DNA from 3 places in the Actinoplanes derwentensis genome. Region 1 is predicted to be linked to each of the others. Evidence: riboswitches for the same ligand, from Rfam matches in the RefSeq annotation. Region 1 holds a riboswitch; each other region holds the start of a gene.
The links. A riboswitch is a leader RNA that binds a small molecule or an ion and turns the genes downstream of it on or off. The one in region 1 is predicted to bind cobalamin.
Positions count from the first base shown of each region.

Region 2: another riboswitch for cobalamin. It lies ahead of BLU81_RS10665 (CbtB domain-containing protein); the one in region 1 lies ahead of metE (5-methyltetrahydropteroyltriglutamate--homocysteine S-methyltransferase).
Region 3: another riboswitch for cobalamin. It lies ahead of BLU81_RS05860 (ribonucleoside-diphosphate reductase subunit alpha); the one in region 1 lies ahead of metE (5-methyltetrahydropteroyltriglutamate--homocysteine S-methyltransferase).

Region 1 is NZ_LT629758.1:1,946,110-1,952,285, forward strand. Features, by position in the region: gene BLU81_RS08930 (MerR family transcriptional regulator) at 1-342, shown strand, start outside; gene BLU81_RS08935 ((2Fe-2S)-binding protein) at 378-1,097, shown strand; gene metE (5-methyltetrahydropteroyltriglutamate--homocysteine S-methyltransferase) at 1,137-3,368, opposite strand; cobalamin riboswitch at 3,467-3,689, opposite strand; gene BLU81_RS08945 (hypothetical protein) at 3,683-4,771, opposite strand; gene BLU81_RS08950 (S8 family serine peptidase) at 4,985-6,176, opposite strand, start outside.
Region 2 is NZ_LT629758.1:2,294,165-2,300,340, forward strand. Features, by position in the region: gene BLU81_RS10640 (Vgb family protein) at 1-274, shown strand, start outside; gene BLU81_RS10645 (LLM class oxidoreductase) at 566-1,027, shown strand; gene BLU81_RS10650 (TIGR03086 family metal-binding protein) at 1,029-1,598, opposite strand; gene BLU81_RS10655 (suppressor of fused domain protein) at 1,676-2,179, opposite strand; gene BLU81_RS51485 (S8 family serine peptidase) at 2,176-3,354, opposite strand; cobalamin riboswitch at 3,444-3,563, shown strand; gene BLU81_RS10665 (CbtB domain-containing protein) at 3,599-3,793, shown strand; gene BLU81_RS10670 (CbtA family protein) at 3,784-4,554, shown strand; gene BLU81_RS10675 (GNAT family N-acetyltransferase) at 4,632-5,102, shown strand; gene BLU81_RS10680 (methyl-accepting chemotaxis protein) at 5,290-6,176, opposite strand, start outside.
Region 3 is NZ_LT629758.1:1,327,243-1,333,418, reverse strand. Features, by position in the region: gene BLU81_RS05875 (hypothetical protein) at 1-7, opposite strand, end outside; gene BLU81_RS05870 (hypothetical protein) at 87-365, opposite strand; gene BLU81_RS05865 (ribonucleotide-diphosphate reductase subunit beta) at 474-1,469, opposite strand; gene BLU81_RS05860 (ribonucleoside-diphosphate reductase subunit alpha) at 1,469-3,925, opposite strand; cobalamin riboswitch at 4,047-4,274, opposite strand; gene BLU81_RS05855 (formylglycine-generating enzyme family protein) at 4,585-5,343, shown strand; gene BLU81_RS05850 (enoyl-CoA hydratase/isomerase family protein) at 5,358-6,176, shown strand, end outside.

The DNA of each region.
Region 1 (6,176 bases):
CCTGCGGGTACGCCGGTCTCGGTGCTGCTGATGGCCGCCGACCACGGCCGGGACGTGGCCGCCCTCGACGCACTCGCCGCCGCGCTCGCCGAACGCGGAACCGCTTCGATACACCTCGGCGCCGGCCTGTGCGGGGAGGTGATCGGCGGCGCGGTGGCCCGGGCCCGGCCCGCGGTCGTGGTGCTCTGGTGCGACGGTCCCGGACCGATGCCGGCGGAAATCCTCGCACCCTGCATCGGTGACCCGGCGTGGCGGCCGGCCGTCGTCGAAGCCGGACGAGGCCGGGCGTGCCCACACCTCGCCGACGCGGTGGCGGCAGTCGCCGGGCTGGTCGCGGCGTGACCCTTCGAAAACAGGATGGCCGGAACGGTCGCGGCGTGACCGGGGCGGCTCTGGAAGCGGCGGCCCGGCTCGGCCCCTACTTCGCGTGGGAACCCTACGACGGTGAACCCGGCTGGCGGCCGGTGCGGGAACTGCTCGACCCTGACGTGATCGCCCAGCGGGTTCGGATCGGGCGGCGGACCCTGGCCGGGCTCGGCGGGCTGGACCACGCGGACATCGACGAGCGGGCCGCGGCGTCGATCATCTTCCTCGGGCTCGCGTCGCGGCTGCTGTCACCGCTGCTCGGGGCGGTGGCCACCGGCGGCGTCCTGCCGATCGCCGACGTGGAACGGCTGTGGTGGCGGCAGGTCGAGGCGGGACCGATTCCGATCGCCTGGCACGGACTCGACAGCGGGCCCGGCACAGCCGAACTCTTCTCGCGTACCGCGATCCGGGGTCTGGTCGAGCCGGTGCTCGACGTCTTCCGTGAGCGGTTCCGGCTGTCGCCGCAGGTGCTGTGGGGCAATGTCGCCTCGGCGCTGGGCGGTGCGGCGGGCATGATCGCCGACGCGATGCCGGGCGCCGCCGAAACCGCCGCGACCCTGGTCACCGGGTGTCTCGAACTGCCGCCACTGCGGGGAACCGCCACCCTGACCCGGCCCGATCCGGCGCGGGCCCGCTGGTACCTGGCCCGCAACAACTGCTGCCTCTACTACCGCATCCCCGGCGGCGGCACCTGCGGCGACTGCGTGCTGAACACCCGGCGGCCGGGTTAGGAGGGTTCGGGCGCCCGAACCCTCCACCCGCGCAGAGGGCTAGCGCAGTTCAGCGGCCGCCGCTACCAGGTGACGCAGGGACGCCTCGGTCTCCTCGTACCCGCGGGTCTTCAAGCCGCAGTCCGGGTTCACCCACAGGCGGCGCGCCGGAACCGCCTCGGCCGCGAGCCGCAACGACGCGACGACCTCCTGCTGGGACGGCACGCGCGGCGAGTGGATGTCCCACACGCCTGGGCCGACGCCGCGGCGGTAGCCGATGGTGGCCAGGTCGTCGAGCACCTCCATCTTGGAACGGGACGCCTCGATGCTCGTCACGTCCGCGTCGAGGGCGTCGATCGCGCCGATCACCTCGCCGAACTCGGAATAGCACAGGTGGGTGTGGATCTGGGTGGCGTCGGTGACACCGCTGGTGGCCAGGCGGAACGCGCCGACCGCCCAGTCCAGGTAGGCCTTCTGGTCGGCGCGGCGCAGCGGCAGGGTCTCCCGCAGGGCCGGTTCGTCGACCTGGATCACCGTGATCCCGGCGGCCTCCAAGTCCACCGTCTCGTCACGCAGAGCCAGCGCGACCTGGTCGGCGGTGTCCGGCAGCGGCTGGTCGGTGCGGACGAACGACCAGGCCAAAATGGTGACCGGGCCGGTGAGCATGCCCTTGACCGGCTTCGCCGTCAGCGACTGGGCGTACGTGGACCAGGCCACCGTCATCGGGGCCTTGCGGGACACGTCACCGTGGATGACCGGCGGGCGCACGCAGCGGGAACCGTACGACTGGACCCAGCCGTGGTCGGTGGCGGCGAAGCCGTCGAGTTGTTCGCCGAAGTACTGCACCATGTCGTTGCGTTCCGGTTCGCCGTGCACCAGCACGTCCAGGCCCAACTCCTCCTGCAGCCGGATCACCCGCTCGACCTCGGCTCGCATCAGCGCGGCGTAGGTGGAGTCGTCGATGGTTCCGGTCCGCAGGTCGGCGCGGGCCCGCCGCAGTGCCGCGGTCTGCGGGAACGAACCGATCGTGGTCGTCGGCAGTTCCGGCAGATTCAGGCGCGCCTGCTGCGCGTCGGCGCGGTCCGGGTAGGCGCCGCGCTCCCGGTCGGCGGGGGTCAGCGCGGCGAGGCGGGCGCGCACGTCACCGTTGTGCCAGGCTTCCGGAGCAGACTGCGGCGGTACGGGAACATGAGCCGTGCCATCGCGCAGCGCTTTGCCGAGCAGCACCACCTCGTCGACCTTCTGCCGGGCGAACGCCAGCCGTTCGAACAGCTCCGGGGCGAGCCGCGTCTCCACCGACAGGTCGACTGGCACGTGCAACAGCGAACACGACGTGGACACGGCGACGTGATCGGCTAGCGCGGTGACGGTGGCGCCGACGGTGATGGCGGCACGCAGATCGGTACGCCAGATGTTGTGCCCGTCGACCAGCCCCGCCACGATCGTCCGGCCACCCAGCGGGCCGGCCGCGGCGAGACGGCGCACGTTGCCCGGGCCGGCGACCAGGTCCAGACCGATCGCCTCGACCGGGGTGTCCAACAGGGCCGGTAGCGCGTCGCCGATCTCGACGAAGTAGGTGGCCACCAGGATCCGCGGCCGTTTCGCCAGCTCACCGAGGCGGGTGTAGGCGCGGCGCAGCCCGTCGATCTCGGCCGGGGTGCGGTCGGCGACGTAGGCCGGTTCGTCGAGCTGCACCCATTCGACGCCCGCGTCGGCGAGCACGTTCAGGATGGTGGCGTACACCTCGACCAGTTCGTCGAGCCTGGCGAACGGGTCGGCACCCTTCGCCAGCAGCAGGAACGTCGCCGGGCCCACGAGCACCGGACGGGTCGTGATGCCCAGGCGCTGCGCTTCCTCGTACTCGGCAAGCGGCTTGGTGGGGTTGGGGGTGAAGGTCGTCTCACCGTCGATCTCGGGAACCAGATAGTGGTAGTTGGTGGCGAACCACTTTGTCAGTTCCAGAGCCGGTTCGGCGTCGACACCGCGCGCCATCGCGAAATAGGTGTCCAAGGCGGACAGGCCCAGCCGGGTGAACCGGGCCGGAACCGCGCCGACCGCGACGGCGGTGTCCAGGACGTGGTCGTAGTAGGAGAACGTGTTCGACGGGATGCCGTCCAGGCGGGCGTTGCGCAACTGCTGCCACACCTCGGCGCGCAGTTCGGCGGCGGTGTCCGCCAGTGCGGCGGCGCCGATGCGGCCCGCCCAATACGACTCGACGGCCTTCTTCAGCTCACGGTTGGCACCGATACGCGGATAGCCGAGCACCGTGCTCTGACCGAAAGTGCTGCTCACGGATGGGTCCTCTTCCCTCGAAGTGGCCGACGGGCACACCGAGAAGGAAGGGTTCTCACCCCTGGTCCTCCCGAGAGACCGCCGGCGGCGCACACCGTCCGGCGTACGCGGTGCTGGCAGGTCTTCGGACTCGCGGGCACGGCTTCGCTTGACGCGGAGCCACCTACTGGCCGTCGCTTCCCAGACCGCGTGCGCGGCCCAGTGCTTGATGACGGCGGTCGTTCCCACTCACCGCTGCGGGGCAGTCCCGGTATCGCACCGGGTTCCCTCTTACGACACCCCGTCTGGCGGACAGGGCGAACCAACACCACCGGTCAGGTTACCGCGCCCGGAATCGTCGGCACGACATCGATGAAGCTGCAGTAGTGGTAGTAGGGATGGCCCCGTTCGTAGAGGGCACGGAGCCACGGCTGTCTGACCTCGGGCAGCCGGGCCAGAACTCTGAGAAAGGTCGGGCTGTCCGGTAGGAGCCGTTGACCGGGGATCTGGGCCGGCAGTGCCTCGGGCAGAATCGGGACTGACCGTCCGACCGGTTTCGGGTCGCGGTGGAACGCGAGATTGTGCCAGGCGTCCCAGGCCAGCGGGACCGGTTTCACCGGCGCGTTCACCGGCCAGCGGTCGCCGGTCTGTGGATGTACCGGGACGAGGGCGAGGTCACCGACGGCGGCCGGAAGGCCGGGGCCGGCCAGGACCAAGGTGCGCTCCGGCCGGGCGCCGGCCGGCCCGATGAGACGGTCGAGGACGGGCCGGAAGATCACGGCGACCCGCTGATCCGCGATCAGGATCGGGTCGCCGTCCGAGGCGGCCAGCAGATGCGCCAGTGCCGAGGCCACGGCGGGCTCCCACACCGGGTGCCAGAAGCCGTTCGGTTCGGTCGGCGCAATGCCGGGCCGCTCATCGATCAGTTCCGTCCAGCCGAGCACCGGGTAGGGGCCGGGTCCGTCGTCGACGGCTCGGGTCGTCCGAGGGTCCAGCCACACCTCCTGCCGTCTTCCGCAGTCGTCGATCCGGAGAGCCACCGGGGTGCCGCAGGTGACGCAGACCATGTTGGGTTCGCTGCCGTCCAGGCCGCAGCACCCGTATTCGCTCAGCAGGGCCGGGTCGATGACGGCGCCGCGGACATCACCCGGAGCCAGCAGCACCCAGTCGGCCGGCCCGTCGGAGACATTGAACCTCGGCGCGTACCAGCCGAGCATCTCGGCCTCACCGGCTTCGAGTTCGGCCCACCGTCGCTGCGGCGAACCGAAGGGCAGCGGATCCACCGCGAAGGTGCCAGGCTCCAGAGGCGGGTCGATCGAACCCGGCCCGTTGTGGTACTTCTGACGCGCGTGAACCGGAAGCGCCACCCTCGACACCGGAACCGTCAGAGCCGATCCGCAGGTCCGGCAGCCGAGAACCGTCAATGTCATCCCCTGTGTGTCGACCGAGGGCCAATCTAGATCACCGTCGAGCCCGGTCTCTTCCCGCGGTTCGAGTCATCCGCGGGCCTCCTGTTCGAACGTATCGACCGCGACGTGGAGTACACCCTCCAGGTTCTGAAGGCTCTTGTCTCTCCGGCAGTGATCAGGCCTCCCCGACGACTTCGTCGGGGAGGCCTGATCACTGGGTGGGTCGGGTCAGAGGCGGGGGTCCTCCTGGATCTTCAGGGCGTTGAGGATCGGGTCGGCCTCGTCCTTCTCGCGGGTGAACACGATTGTCAGGTCGCCGGCGGTGTGTTTGACGGTCACCTTGTTCGTGTCTGCGGTCAGGGTGCCGACCTTCGCCTGCACGTCGTGGTCGTAGAGCACGACCTTGCCGTCGGCCAGCACGTCGAAGGCTCGCTTGCCGGGCTTGAGCTTCTCGAACTCGGCGAAGTCGAGGTCGATCCGGTAGGTCCCGGCCGGGGCGTTCTTGAACACGTAGCTGAACGTCTCGCCGGTCCGCTGGGTGCGGAACAACGCGTCGTCCTCGGTACCGGCGATGGCGGCCTTGGTGGTGCGCGCTTTGCCGCCCACGTAGCCCCAGGAGCGCGAGCCGAGCGCCTGGTCAGGCGACCAGACGACGCCGCCGGTGCCGACGTGTCCAGGGCCGCCGGCGTCGACGTTCTTGCCGTAGGCCGACGTCGCCAGGCGGACCGGCTTGAGCTGGGTCTCGCCCTTGCCGGCGTTCGACGCCACGAGCAGCTCCCCGGACAGTACGCCGGGTTTGATGCCGGTGTTGTCGGCCGTCACCGTGACCGTGGTGGACGTGCCAGCCGGGAGGCTGACCGGGCCGGTCGCGGCCGTGCCTGTGAGGGTCAGCCACGGAAGGTCGGTGGTCTCGCTGATCCGCACCTCTAGCGGGGCGGAGCCGCTGTTGGTGACGGTCACCTCGGCCGTCGCCTTGCGGCCCGCGTCGAGGAGCCAGTCGAGGTTCCCGCTGGTGACGGTGGCGATGCCGGTGGTCAGTGCCGTGTTCCGCACCTCGGCCTGATCCTTCTCGGCGATGGTCACCGCGTGGCCGGTGGTGACGTAGTTCGGTGCCGAGACCTGCACGGTGTTCTCGCCGACCAGCGCCTGGGCCTTCCACCGGCCCTTCACGTCGGTCGTGATGACCCGCTCGCCGAGCGTGACGATCGCGCCCACGATCGGCTTGCCGTCGTTGCGGTCGGTGACCGTTCCTTCGACCGTGCCCGCTGCGGGAAGGCTGTACTCCAGCCCCAGGCCGGTTTTCAGGACGGTCTGGTTGAACGAGTGCTGGATCGCGGGGTTGCGGTTCAGGCTCTCCACCCCGACCGTCGCCGATGAACCCTGGGTCAGCGGGTTGTCGCCGCCGACGCCGTCGCCGTAG
Region 2 (6,176 bases), 350 kb from region 1:
GCAGATCGGCCGGATCACCCCGCACGGGCAGATCACCGAGTTCCCCCTGCCGGACCGCGGCGCCCGCCCGCACGCCGTCACCGCCGGCCCCGACGGGCGGCTGTGGTTCACCGAGTGGGCCGGCAACCGGATCGGTTCGATCACCACCGACGGCGTGATCACCGGCCAGGACCTACCGGCCCCGGGGTCGGAACCGCACGGCATCACGGCAGGCCCGGACGGGGCACTGTGGGCGGCCCTGGAGTCCGGCGCCCTGGCCCGGATCACCCCCTGAAGCAGCACACCGCGCCCGAAACGCACCACCTTCCCCGTACCCAAAACCGCCGTTGATCTTGCGGTTTGTCTCACCGACACCGAAACCCCATTTCTGGTACGCCTCCGTAAAGCCCCGTGGCCACCCCGCGAGGTGGGCGGCCGGTACCGGCCGTCGCGCGGGCGCCGGGCGGAGGCGGCGCGGACACCCCCCGGCGTCACCGGCCGACTGGCGGGAGTGGTGGACGGGGGTGCTCCTGCACGCTGTCACCGGCGCGGACCTGCCCACGACCGGGACAAGGCCCACTGGATCGTGCGGGAGCAGATCACCGGACCCCGGGCGATCGCGTTCCTGGAACAGCACTGGGGCAAGGACCTGTCCGGGTACGACCCGGACGGCCCGCTGCCCGACATCGAACCCGCCGACGGCGAACTCGACCCGTCCCGGGGCACGCTGTCCATCGAACACCGCACCGGCAAACTCGAGCGCAGCGCCCAATGGCGCGACCGCGGGCTGTCGATCCGGGACCTCGTCGTGGACGTCCAGCCCCGGCGCAACGTGTTCGTCGGCACGGCCGGGCAGGTCGCCGCCGAATGGGCCCACTACCTGCGGTCCGGCACGGTCGACGATTTCAACATCGTGCCGCAGCTACTGCCCGGCACCATCGAGGACGTCGTCGACAAACCGGTGCCGGCGTTGCAGGACCGCGGCGTCCACCGCACCGCCTACACCGGCAACACCCTGCGCGAACATCTCGAACTGCCGTCGCGATAAGTCAGGCCGGCTGCCACGCCGGGTCCCGGCCGGTGCCCGCGATCAACCGGGCGAGCCGGTCGGCGTCCGCCGGCACCGGGACCGCCGGGCCGAACGCGCCCATCTTGCGGCCCATGTCACCCATCGTGTCCAGGAACTCGGCCACCGCCGGCAGCAGCGACACGTCGACAGGGTAGGGCTGCCCGATGGCCCGGGACAGGTCCCAGCCGTGCACCACCAAGTCCACCACCATCATCAGCCCGAGAGTGCGATGCGGCAGGCCCATCCCCGGCGACACCCCGTCCAGGACCGCCGGATCCGCCCACGCAATGATCATCTGGTGGGCCTCGGACGCGAAGTCCGCCCGCCAGTCCCCCACCAGGCTGTCCGGGGTCACACCCCAGTCGACCTCCTTACGGTCGGCCACCAGCTGAAAGTTGCGGACCACCTGGAACAGATGCGACAACAGGTCCCGCACCGTGAACTCGGCACACGGCGTCACCGCCGGCAACTGCTCGTCACGCACCCGCGCCACCAGCGCGGTCACCACCGGAACCGCCTTGCCGAGCAGATCACTGATCTCAGTAGACATGGACCCAGCCTAGAAACCCCGACACATCCCGGCCAGGTGAACCAGGCACCCGGCCGGGTGACGCCACCCGCGATCGGCTACTCCTGAACCGGCCGGGCCCGGCCCGGATCAGTCACCATCAACCGGTCGTCAGCGATCTCCGACTCCCCGTTCGCCTCCGCCTCGGTCACCCCGACCAACTGCAGAAAACGATCACCCAACTCCGGATCCGCCGTCAGAATCAGCACCGTCAACCCGGTATCCGGGCCACCGGAGAACGGGAAACCCGTGATCGGCCCCACCAGATCCACCCACTGACCCTCCTCCAGCGGCTCCGCCAGACTGTTCGCATAACCCGCCATGTGCTCCAGCGTCACGAACGGCCACTGCGGCGGATCCGTCTCCGCCCCGCGCACCAGCCGGAACGTCAACTCCACACCCCAACGCCGGCCCAGCCCGTACGTCACATAATGCCAATGCCCGTCCGCCGGATACACCGAACCGGCCTCCAGCACATGCTCACCGGCCACATACGACACATGCCACGGCTGCTCCCGCGGATACAACCGGCCCAACGCCTCGGTGACAACCTCCCACATCATCCCGGCATTCGATCATGAGTCGTGGACTCCCCAGAAGTAGCGGGGTGCCACCCACGCCGCCGCCCCCGGCCGACCACCGCCGCCACCACACCCGCCAACAACGCCAGACCCGCACCACCGGCAGCGAACAAACCCGCCCGATCCCACTCCGGACCACCCCGGCGCGCCAACGGCACCGGCGACACCGCCACCACCGCCGCCACCTTCGGACCCGCCTCCTCCGTCAGCGCCCGATACGGATTCAGCAGCCCGAACCCGTACCCGGCACTGCGCGCCCCACCCGGAGCCGGATCCACCGACCGCAACAACCGGTCCGTGATCTCCGCCGCACTGTCACGGGGAAACCGCTCCCGCAACAACGCCGCCGTCGCCGCCACGAACGGCGCCGCGAAACTCGTCCCCTGCACCACCCGATGACCCGACACCGGCGACAACACCGTCACCGCGTCACCGAACGCCGCCACATCCACATGCTCACCCGGCTGCGAGAACTGAGCCAGCGACCCGTCAGCGGCCACCGCACCCACACCGATCACCCCCGGATAACCCGCCGGGTACGCCACCCCACCATCGACACCACCGTTACCGGCAGCGGCCACCACCACCACGTCCGCAGCGACCGCCTCCGCGACCGCCGCCCGCACACCCGCATCCTGACCCGGCATCACCAGCGAAATGTTGATCACCTTCGCCCTGGCCGTGGTCACCGACCACCGGATCGCCTGCGCAAAAGCAGCCGCACTCGACGACCCCTGCCCCGCATCGTCCAGATCCGAATCCTCACTGACCCGCGCCGGCACGATCGTCGCCCCCGGCGCCAAACCCTGCACCCCGGAATCAGCCTCCGGCAGCCCCGCGATGATCCCCGCCACCGCCGTCCCGTGCCCCGGACAGTCCTGCCGCGCATCCGCCGCACCATGCAGAAAATCCCGTCCACCCAGCACCCGGCCGGTCAACTGCGGGTTCCGCGCCACCCCGGAATCGATCACCGCCACCCGGACACCGGCACCCGTGGCCAGACCCGCCAACCGGGCCGGCGCATACGCCTTCAACTCCGCCGGAACACCCGGCGACGTCACCCCCGCACCCAGACACTGCGCCGCACTCGCCGGCCCCACCACAGGCACCACCACACCCGCGACGAAACCCACCACCACCGCAACCGGCAACCGCACGAAACCCACCCCCGGTACACCCCCGACGACCGGCGTGGATGCTACCGGCCACCAGTTGTGCCGCCACCACCCCGGCCGTTAAGTTGAAGCCAGCCAATTCTGCGGCGAGTGAGGAAAACCGGTGAGACTCCGGTGCGGTCGCGCCACTGTAAGCCGAACCCCGTCACGGGCAGGCGAGTCAGGACGCTCACGCGCCGCAGGCCCCATCGATCGGGACGCGTCATCCCGAAGGAGGAACCACTCCATGCCCAAGGCACAACCCCTCGCCGTACCCACGGTCTCCACCCGGCTCCTCGCCACCGCCGCGGGATTCACCGGCATCATGCTGCTCCTGGCCTACCTCGTCGCCTTCGACCAGGGCGGCATCTCCCAAAGCGGTATGTACCTGCACGAACTCATGCACGACGGCCGCCACCTGCTCGGTGTCCCGTGCCATTGACCACCCCCGTCCCCACCTACATCCAGCTCCTGCTCCGCGGCCTACTCGCCGGCCTGATCGCGGGACTGTTCGCCGGGACCTTCGCCTACGTCGCCGGCGAACCCCACATCAACGCCGCCATCGCCATCGAAGAAGCCAACGCCCCGGCACTCGCCCCCGGTGAGGCCGACGAAGAAGCCCTCGTCGAACGCGACGTCCAGAGCACCGTCGGCCTGCTCCTGGCCACCGCCCTCTACGGCGCGGCCCTCGGCGGCATCCTCGCCACCGCCTACACCGTCCTGCGGCGCCGGCTGCGCACCGGCAGCGACACCCAGGCCGCTCTCGGCCTCGCCGCAGCCGCCCTCACCGGCATCGTTCTCGTGCCCTACCTGAAATACCCGCCCAACCCACCCGCCGTCGGCGACCCCGACACCATCGACCAGCGCACCATCGCCTACCTCGCCGTCCTCATCCTCGGCCTGGTAGCCGTCTGGGCCGCCGTCCTCGCCGCCCGCACCCAGACCCACCAATGGCGCCGTGCTACCGCCGGCACCATTGCGTTCCTGATCGTGGTCACCATCGCCTATCTGATGCTGCCCACCTTCAACGAGGTCCCCGACGACTTCCCGGCGACGCTGCTGTGGAACTTCCGGATCTCGTCACTCGGCACCCAGACCATCCTCTGGACCGCCCTCGGACTGACCTTCGCAGGACTGCTCAACCAGCTGGCCACCCGCACCGGGCAGCCCATCGCAACCCCGGAGCCCGCCACCACCGCGTGACCGGCGACGTATGAAGACAGTGAGGGCAGCGCCCTCACTGTCTTTGTATGCAACCAGTGCCTGATACCAATAGGCCCATGACCGCGCCACAACACACCATCACCGTCGACGACCTGACCGGACCCGCCATCGCCGCCCTGCTCCAGGAACACGTCGACGAAATGCGCGGCATCAGCCCACCCGAGAGCAAACACGCCCTCGACCTCGACGGCCTGCGCCGCACCGGCATCACCCTCTGGACCCTGCACGACGGCGACCACCTCCTCGGCTGCGGCGCCCTGAAACAACTCACCCCCACCACCGCCGAGATCAAATCCATGCGCACCGCCCGAACCGCCCAGCGCCGCGGCGTCGCCTCAGCCCTACTGACCCACCTGATCGCCGAAGCCCGCCACCGCGGCTACACCGACCTCTACCTCGAAACCGGCACCGACCCGTTCTTCGCCCCGGCCCGCACCCTCTACACCCGCTTCGGGTTCGTCACCTGCCCACCGTTCGCCGACTACCGCCCCGACCCCCACAGCATCCATCTCACCAAAAACCTCTGACCCGTCCGGTCAGCGCTCCTCACCACCGCCAGCAGATCGGTCACCTCGTCGTCCTCATCGTCGCCACCGCTCGCGGGACGGTCCAGTGGTACCCACAGCCGTGCCAGGACACCGCGACCGTGCGGGCCTCGTCCGAACGCCACACCCAGCCCCACCGGCAGTGACGGAAAGTGCTCCGGCGTGGGTGTCAGGTATGGGTGTCGTCCAGCAGACGCTGGACGAAGACTGCCATCTGCTGGGCGGCGTCTTCGTCGGGAATCAGGAACTGCAGACCCGCCTCGGGACGATCGCCGCTGCTGGTGTTGACGACGGTGGCATGGGTGGTGATGTGCCGGCCGTCGTGTTCGACGGTGGCGGTCACGGTGTCCCCCTCGTTGAGGGGCAGCCCAGCTGGTGGCGTACACCGCATACCCCCAGAACTGATGTTGATGAGGGCGACCGGGACGGGTGTCCGACCGGCGGCGGCGAGGGTGGCTGTACTGATCGCGGCAACCCGGTCGTGTTGGCGACGTTCCAGACGGGCGGCCAGGTCGGACATCTCTTCGACGCGGGTGAGCGCGTCGCGCATCTTCGCCGAGAGCTGGTCGACGAGGGTGTCCTGATCGGCAGCGACGGTACGCAACGAGCCGGTGGCATGACCGACGCCGCTGATGCCGTCGATCACGGTGGTGATGGTGGCGGCCATCGCAGCAGTGTCGCGTTCCAGATCGGCGATGGTGGCGAGGATCTGCTCGGTCGAGCGGCTGGTGTTGTCAGCCAACTGCTTGACCTCGTCGGCGACGACCGTGAAGCCGTCACCGAGGGTCCCGGCCCGGGCGGCCTCGATGGTGGCATTGAGAGCCAGCAGCCGGGTCTGGGCGGCGATCCCGGTAACCAGGTCAGCGGTGGCGGCGACCCGGCGCAGACTCTCCTCCAGCGAACCGATCATGGCTTCGGCGTGACGGGCCTGCACAACGACAGCGGTGGTGGCGGTGTCGGTGGTGGTGATACTCGTGTCGATGACGTCGGCAGCGACACGGATCTGGCCGACCTGGTCGGTGATCTGACGCAGTTCCGCGGCGATGACGTCGGTGG
Region 3 (6,176 bases), 620 kb from region 1:
CGCTCACAGCCCGCGCCCCTCACCGTTCGAACAGATCACCCATGCGGCACGGTACTAGGGATCTGCCAGGGCTACCGGTGACCGGGTCAGGCCCGGGTCTTGGGGCGCTTCAGGAAACCGAAGACACCCAGCGCGATGCCGATGACAGCCGAGCCGCCGATCAGGGCCGCCGAGTCCAGGTTGCTGTTCAGGTCCTTCTCGATGTAGGGCTCGTCGAGAATCAGCGTGTTGAGCAGGAAACCGCTGAGCAGCACCAGGGCGATTCCCAAGCCGATCGCGGCGGACCACGACGACTTCCGGAAAGCCAGCACGACCAGCAGCACGACAACGAGCGCTACCGCGATCGGTCCGAATCCGAGCTCCATAAAGCACCACCCCAAGATCTTTCTGGTACGACCCTGGGCACCGTAGCAGCGCTGTGCACGCCAGGGCCCGGTCACGCCCCGGCAAAGGCGTGACCGGGCGTCCTGGGATCAGAAGTCGTCGTCGAAACTGACCGAGCCGGTCACGCCCACCTGGTAGGCGGAGACGCGCCGTTCGAAGAAGTTCGACAGCTCCTGGACGTCCTGCAATTCCATGAAGGCGAACGGGTTCTTGCTGCCGTACACCGGGTCGATACCGAGGGCCTGCAGGCGACGGTCGGCCACATGCTGCAGGTACTCGCGCATGTCACCGAGCGACATCCCGGAGACGCCCTGTTCGAGCAGGTCACCGGCGAACTGGACCTCACACTCGACAGCCTCGTCCATCATGTCGCGGACCTGCTGGCGCATCTTGTCGTCGAACAGGTCCGGCTCCTCGGCGCGGACCTGGTCGACCACGTCGAAAGCGAACGCCATGTGCATGCTCTCGTCGCGGAACACCCAGTTCGTGCCGGACGCCAGGCCCTGGAGCACGCCCCGGGAACGGAGGAAGTAGACGTACGCGAAAGCGCCGTAGAAGAACAGTCCCTCGATGCACGCCGCGAAACAGATCACGTTGAGCAGGAACGCCCGGCGGTGCTCCTTGGTCTCCAGCGCCCGCAGGTCGAAGACCGAGTCGATCCACTTGAAGCAGAACTCGGCCTTACGAGCGATCGAGGGGATGTTCTCGACCGCGGCGAACGCCTCGTTGCGCTCCTGCTCGTCGGGCACGTAGGTGTCGAGCAGATTCAGATAGAACTGAACGTGCACGGCCTCCTCGAACAGCTGCCGCGACAGGTAGAGCCGGCCTTCCGGCGAGTTGACGTGCTGGTACAGGTTGAGCACCAGGTTGTTCGCCACGATGGTGTCACCGGTGGCGAAGAACGCGACCAGCCGGGACACCAGGTGCTGTTCGGCGGGCGACAGCTTGGCGAGGTCGGCGAGGTCGGAGTGCAGGTCGACCTCCTCGACCGTCCAGGTGTTCTTGATGGCGTCCTTGAAACGGTCGAAGAAGTGCGGGTACTTCATCGGCCGCAGGGTCAGGTCCATACCGGGGTCGAGCAGCATTACTGGCATGCCTCACAGATGTCGGGGTTCTCAAGGGAAGCGGCGAGCTCGCCGCCGAGGTTGCCGAGCAGGTTCACGCTCGGTGTGGTGGTGGTCTGCGCGGGGACCACGGCCGCGACCGGTGCGACCGCGGCGGGCGCGACCGTGACGGGCGCGACCGTGACGGGCGCGACCGTGACGGTGGCCTGCTGGATCCGGGTGGCCGGGCGGGAGCGCAGGTAGTACGACGTCTTCAGGCCGGCCTTCCACGCGTACAGGTACATCGACGAGACCTTGTTGATGGTCGGCGCGGCCATGAACAGGTTCAGCGACTGCGACTGGTCGATGTACGGGGCACGTGCCGCCGCCAGCTCGATCAGCGCCTTCTGCGGCAGTTCCCACGCGGTCCGGAACAGTTCGCGCACCTCGGCGGGCAGCTCGTTGATGCCCTGCACGGAACCCTCGGCCCGTTTGATCGCCTCACGGATCGGCGCGGTCCACAGGCCGCGGGACTTGAGTTCGCGTACCAGATAGGTGTTGATCTGCAGGAACTCACCGGACATCGTCTCGCGCTTGAACAGGTTGGACACCTGCGGCTCGATGCACTCGTAGGCACCGGCGATCGACGCGATGGTGGCGGTCGGCGCGATCGCGATCAGCAGCGAGTTACGCAGCCCGTGCTCGGCGATCCGCTCCTTCACCTCGGCCCAGCGCGAAGCCTGCGCCGGGTCGGCACCCCACAGCTCGTGGTGCAGGTCACCCTTGGCGGCACGCGTCTCGGAGTAGGCCGGGTGCGGGCCGAACTTCGTCGCCAGATCGACCGAGACCTCAAGAGCGGTAAGGAAGATCTCTTCCTGTACGCGGGTGGAGAGCTCGCGGGCCTCGGCCGAATCGAACGGGAGCCGCAGCGTGAAGAACGCGTCCTGCAGACCCATCAGCCCGAGGCCGACCGGACGCCAGCGCGGGTTCGACGCGGCGGCCTGGTCGGACGGGTAGTAGTTGATGTCGATGACCCGGTCCAGGTAGACCACGGCCGTGCGCACCGTCTCGCGCAGCTTCTCCCAGTCGACACCGTCAGCGGTGACGTGTGCGCCCAGGTTGACCGAGCCGAGGTTGCAGACGGCGGTCTCGTCGTCGTTGTTGACCTCGAGGATCTCGGTGCAAAGGTTCGACAGGTGGATGGTGTTGCCGGGCTCGCCGGTCTGGTTCGACAGCGCGTTCGAGCGGTCCTTGAACGTCATCCAGCCGTTGCCGGTCTGTGCCAGCGTGCGCATCATCCGGCCGTACAAGTCGCGGGCCTTGACGGTCTTGACCGCTTTCTTCTCCGCGGCCCGGTAAGCGTCGTCGAACGCCTCCCCGAACAGGTCGGGCAACTCCGGGGCCTCGGACGGGTCGATCAGCGACCAGTCGCCGTCGGCCTCGACGCGGCGCATGAACTCGTCCGGGATCCAGTTCGCCAGGTTCAGGTTGTGGGTGCGGCGCGACTCCTCACCGGTGTTGTCGCGCAGTTCCAGGAACTCCTCGATGTCCGGGTGCCACGGCTCCAGGTACACGCAGGCCGCGCCCTTGCGCCGGCCGCCCTGGTTGACCGCCGCCACCCCGGCGTCGAGGGTCTTCAGGAACGGGACGATGCCGTTGGACTTGCCGTTGGTGCCCCGGATCAGCGCGCCCCGGCCGCGGACCCGCGACCAGGCGATACCGATGCCGCCGGAGAACTTCGACAGCTTCGCGACCTGGTGGTACCGCTCGTAGATCGAGTCCAGCTCGTCCTTCGGCGAGTCGACCAGGAAACACGACGACATCTGGGTGTGCCGGGTGCCCGAGTTGAACAGGGTCGGTGAGCTGGGCAGGTACGCCAGCGACGACATCAGCCGGTAGAAGCCGATCGCCTCACGGGCGTCCTTGGACAGGCCACAGGCGACCCGCAGCAGCCAGTACTGCGGGGTCTCCACGACCAGACGCTCGGTCGGGTGGCGCAGCAGGTAACGGTCCGCGACGGTGCGCAGCCCGAAATATTCGAAGCGCAGGTCACCGGCCGGGTCGATGGCGTCGTCGAGCTTGCGGGCGTTCGCGGCCACGAACGCGGCGGTCTCGTCGCCGATCAGGCCTTCGGAGTGGGCGTACCGGATCGACTGGCTGAAGCTCGCGACGCCCTGGAGGCGGACCTCCTTGTCGACGTACGCCGCCAGCAGCCGGGCCGCCAGCTTCGAGTACTGCGGCTCCTCACCGATCAGCTCGGCAGCCGTCTGGATCGACAGCTTGTCCAGCTCAGCGGTGGTCGCGCCGTCGTACAGGCCACTGATCGTCTTGGTCGCCACCCGCAGCGGGTCGACCTCGTCCAGATCGGCGACCCACAACTCGACCGCTTTGACGATCTTGTTGACGTCGACCGGCTCCAGATCGCCGTTTCTCTTACGCACCTGCATCACATGCCGCCGCTGCTCCGGCACACTGGTGACCTTGGTGGTGAGCGTCATGCCCACTCCTCCCTCGCGAGCCCGACGCGTGGAGGACAGACACCAGCCGTCCACGGGCACACGGCCACGCGGACGCTCGGCGTCAGCCGTCCCACGCGGCCTTCAACCGCCGCACATCACCGCGATGCACGGCACGCTGGCAGGTCTTCGGACTCGTGGGCACGGCTCCGGCTTGTCGCCAGAGCCACCTACCGACCGTCGCTTCCCAGGCCCGGGACGGGCCCAGTGCTTACCTGACGGTTGTCGTTCCCACTCACCGCTGCGGGGCAGTCCCGGCCTTGCACCGGGTTCCCTGTTGCCTCGGACGGACCCGTGAGGGCCCGGCCGAACCAGCTGCGTGGAACACCATATCTAGGTCAGGCCAGAAAGTCATAACCCAACATGGTGTGTTCAACACGTCACCCGACAGAGATCAACTAGTCGGGTGGATCATCCTGCGGCAGCCGTCCACCACCCGGACACTCCTGAGGCGGGGCATAGGCCCGGATCGTGCCGTCATGCCGCGCGACCCGCCCCTCGGCGGTGATTCCGGCGATCCGTCCACAGACCGGACACCGGCCCCGGCCGCGCTGTTCCACCCCGCGCCTCCCCCGGCATCGGCGATTCGCTGACCAAGCCATTCTCCGGTCGCGGGTCAAGCGCTGCTAACGTTCGGCGCCATGTGGACCGAGGAGATCGTGGCCGACCGGCCGGCCTGGCGGCACACCCCCTCCGGCGTCGTCTTCCGGGAGGTGCCGGGCGGGACGTTCCGGATGGGCTTGTCCGAGAACGAACTGGCGGCGGTACGCGCGATCGAGCGCAGTGGCGGCGCCGAGGACGACCTCACGTCGTTCTTCGCCGGCGCCGCAGAGGCCCAGCCGGTCCGTGACGTGCACGTCGCGCCGTTCCTGATCGCCCGGCACCCGTTGACGGTCGCTCAGGTTCGGCACTGGCTGCCCGAATATGAGGACGACTACACCGACGCGGAATCCGGCACGGCCCGGCTCGAGGACGACCTGGATGACCTACTTGCTGAACTGCCGTTCCGGCTGCCCAGCGAGGCCGAGTGGGAGTACGCGGCCCGGGGCGGCACCACCACTCTGACCTTCCGTGGCGACGGCAAGCCCGGCGAGGAGCAAGTGCTCCACGATTTCAGGGATGAGTTGCGGACAGCCGACGCCGAGAACGCGTTCGGACTGGCCGCCATGGGCTCAGCGAACGAGATCTGCGCCGACGTGTGGATCCCTGGCTTCACGGGCGCCCCGGACGATGCCCGGCCCCGCACCGGTGACGGTCCCCGGGTGGTGCGCGGCGGTGCCGCCGACATCCACCCGTGGCAGGGCTGCGACGAATGGTTGCTGCTGCTCGCCGCCACCCGCTACGAACATCACCAGTTCACCGCGATCCGCCCGGTCGCGCCGGTCCCGCCCCAGAAATGACCGAAGGACATCATTTGTGTACGTCGCCCGTGCTCACGATCGTGGAAGGTCAGCTCGGCCAGGTGATCCTGAACCGGCCGGAAGCCATCAACGCACTGACCGCCGAGATGGTCGGACTCGTCGCTGACGTGCTGCGGGAATGGGAGTCCGACGACCGGGTGCGGACGGTGCTGATCACCGGGGCCGGGGAGCGTGGTCTCTGCGCCGGTGGGGATCTGCGGGCCATGCACGCGGACGCGGTTTCCGGGGGCACCGGGTCGCTGGAGTTCTGGGCCCGGGAGTACGACCTCAACGCCGCCATCGCCGGATATCCGAAACCGATCGTCGCCTGGATGGACGGGCTGGTGATGGGCGGCGGGATCGGGGTGTCCGCCCACGCGTCACTGCGGATCGTCACCGAACGGTCCCGGCTGGCCATGCCCGAGGTGGGTATCGGTTTCCACCCGGACGTGGGCGGCTCGTGGCTGCTGTCGCGGGCGCCGGGTGAGCTGGGCACCCATCTGGCGCTGACCGGCACGACGATCGGGGCGGGCGACGCGATCACGGTGGGGCTGGCCGACTGTCTCGTCCGCTCCGAGCGTCTCCCGTACCTGATCGCGGATTGGAAAGAAGGGGTCGCGGTGACACCCGGTGACCGGCCCGTGGGGGAACTCGGCGAGGCCCGGGAATGGATCGACGAATGTTATGCCGGTGACGATCTCGCGGTGATCCGCGAACGGCTCGCCGCGCATCCGGTCGAGGCCGCCCGGGCTGCGGCGAAACAGATCGACGGCAAGTCACCGACATCCCTGGCCGTCACGTTGCGTTCACTGCGAACGGCGGCCGGGTTGCCG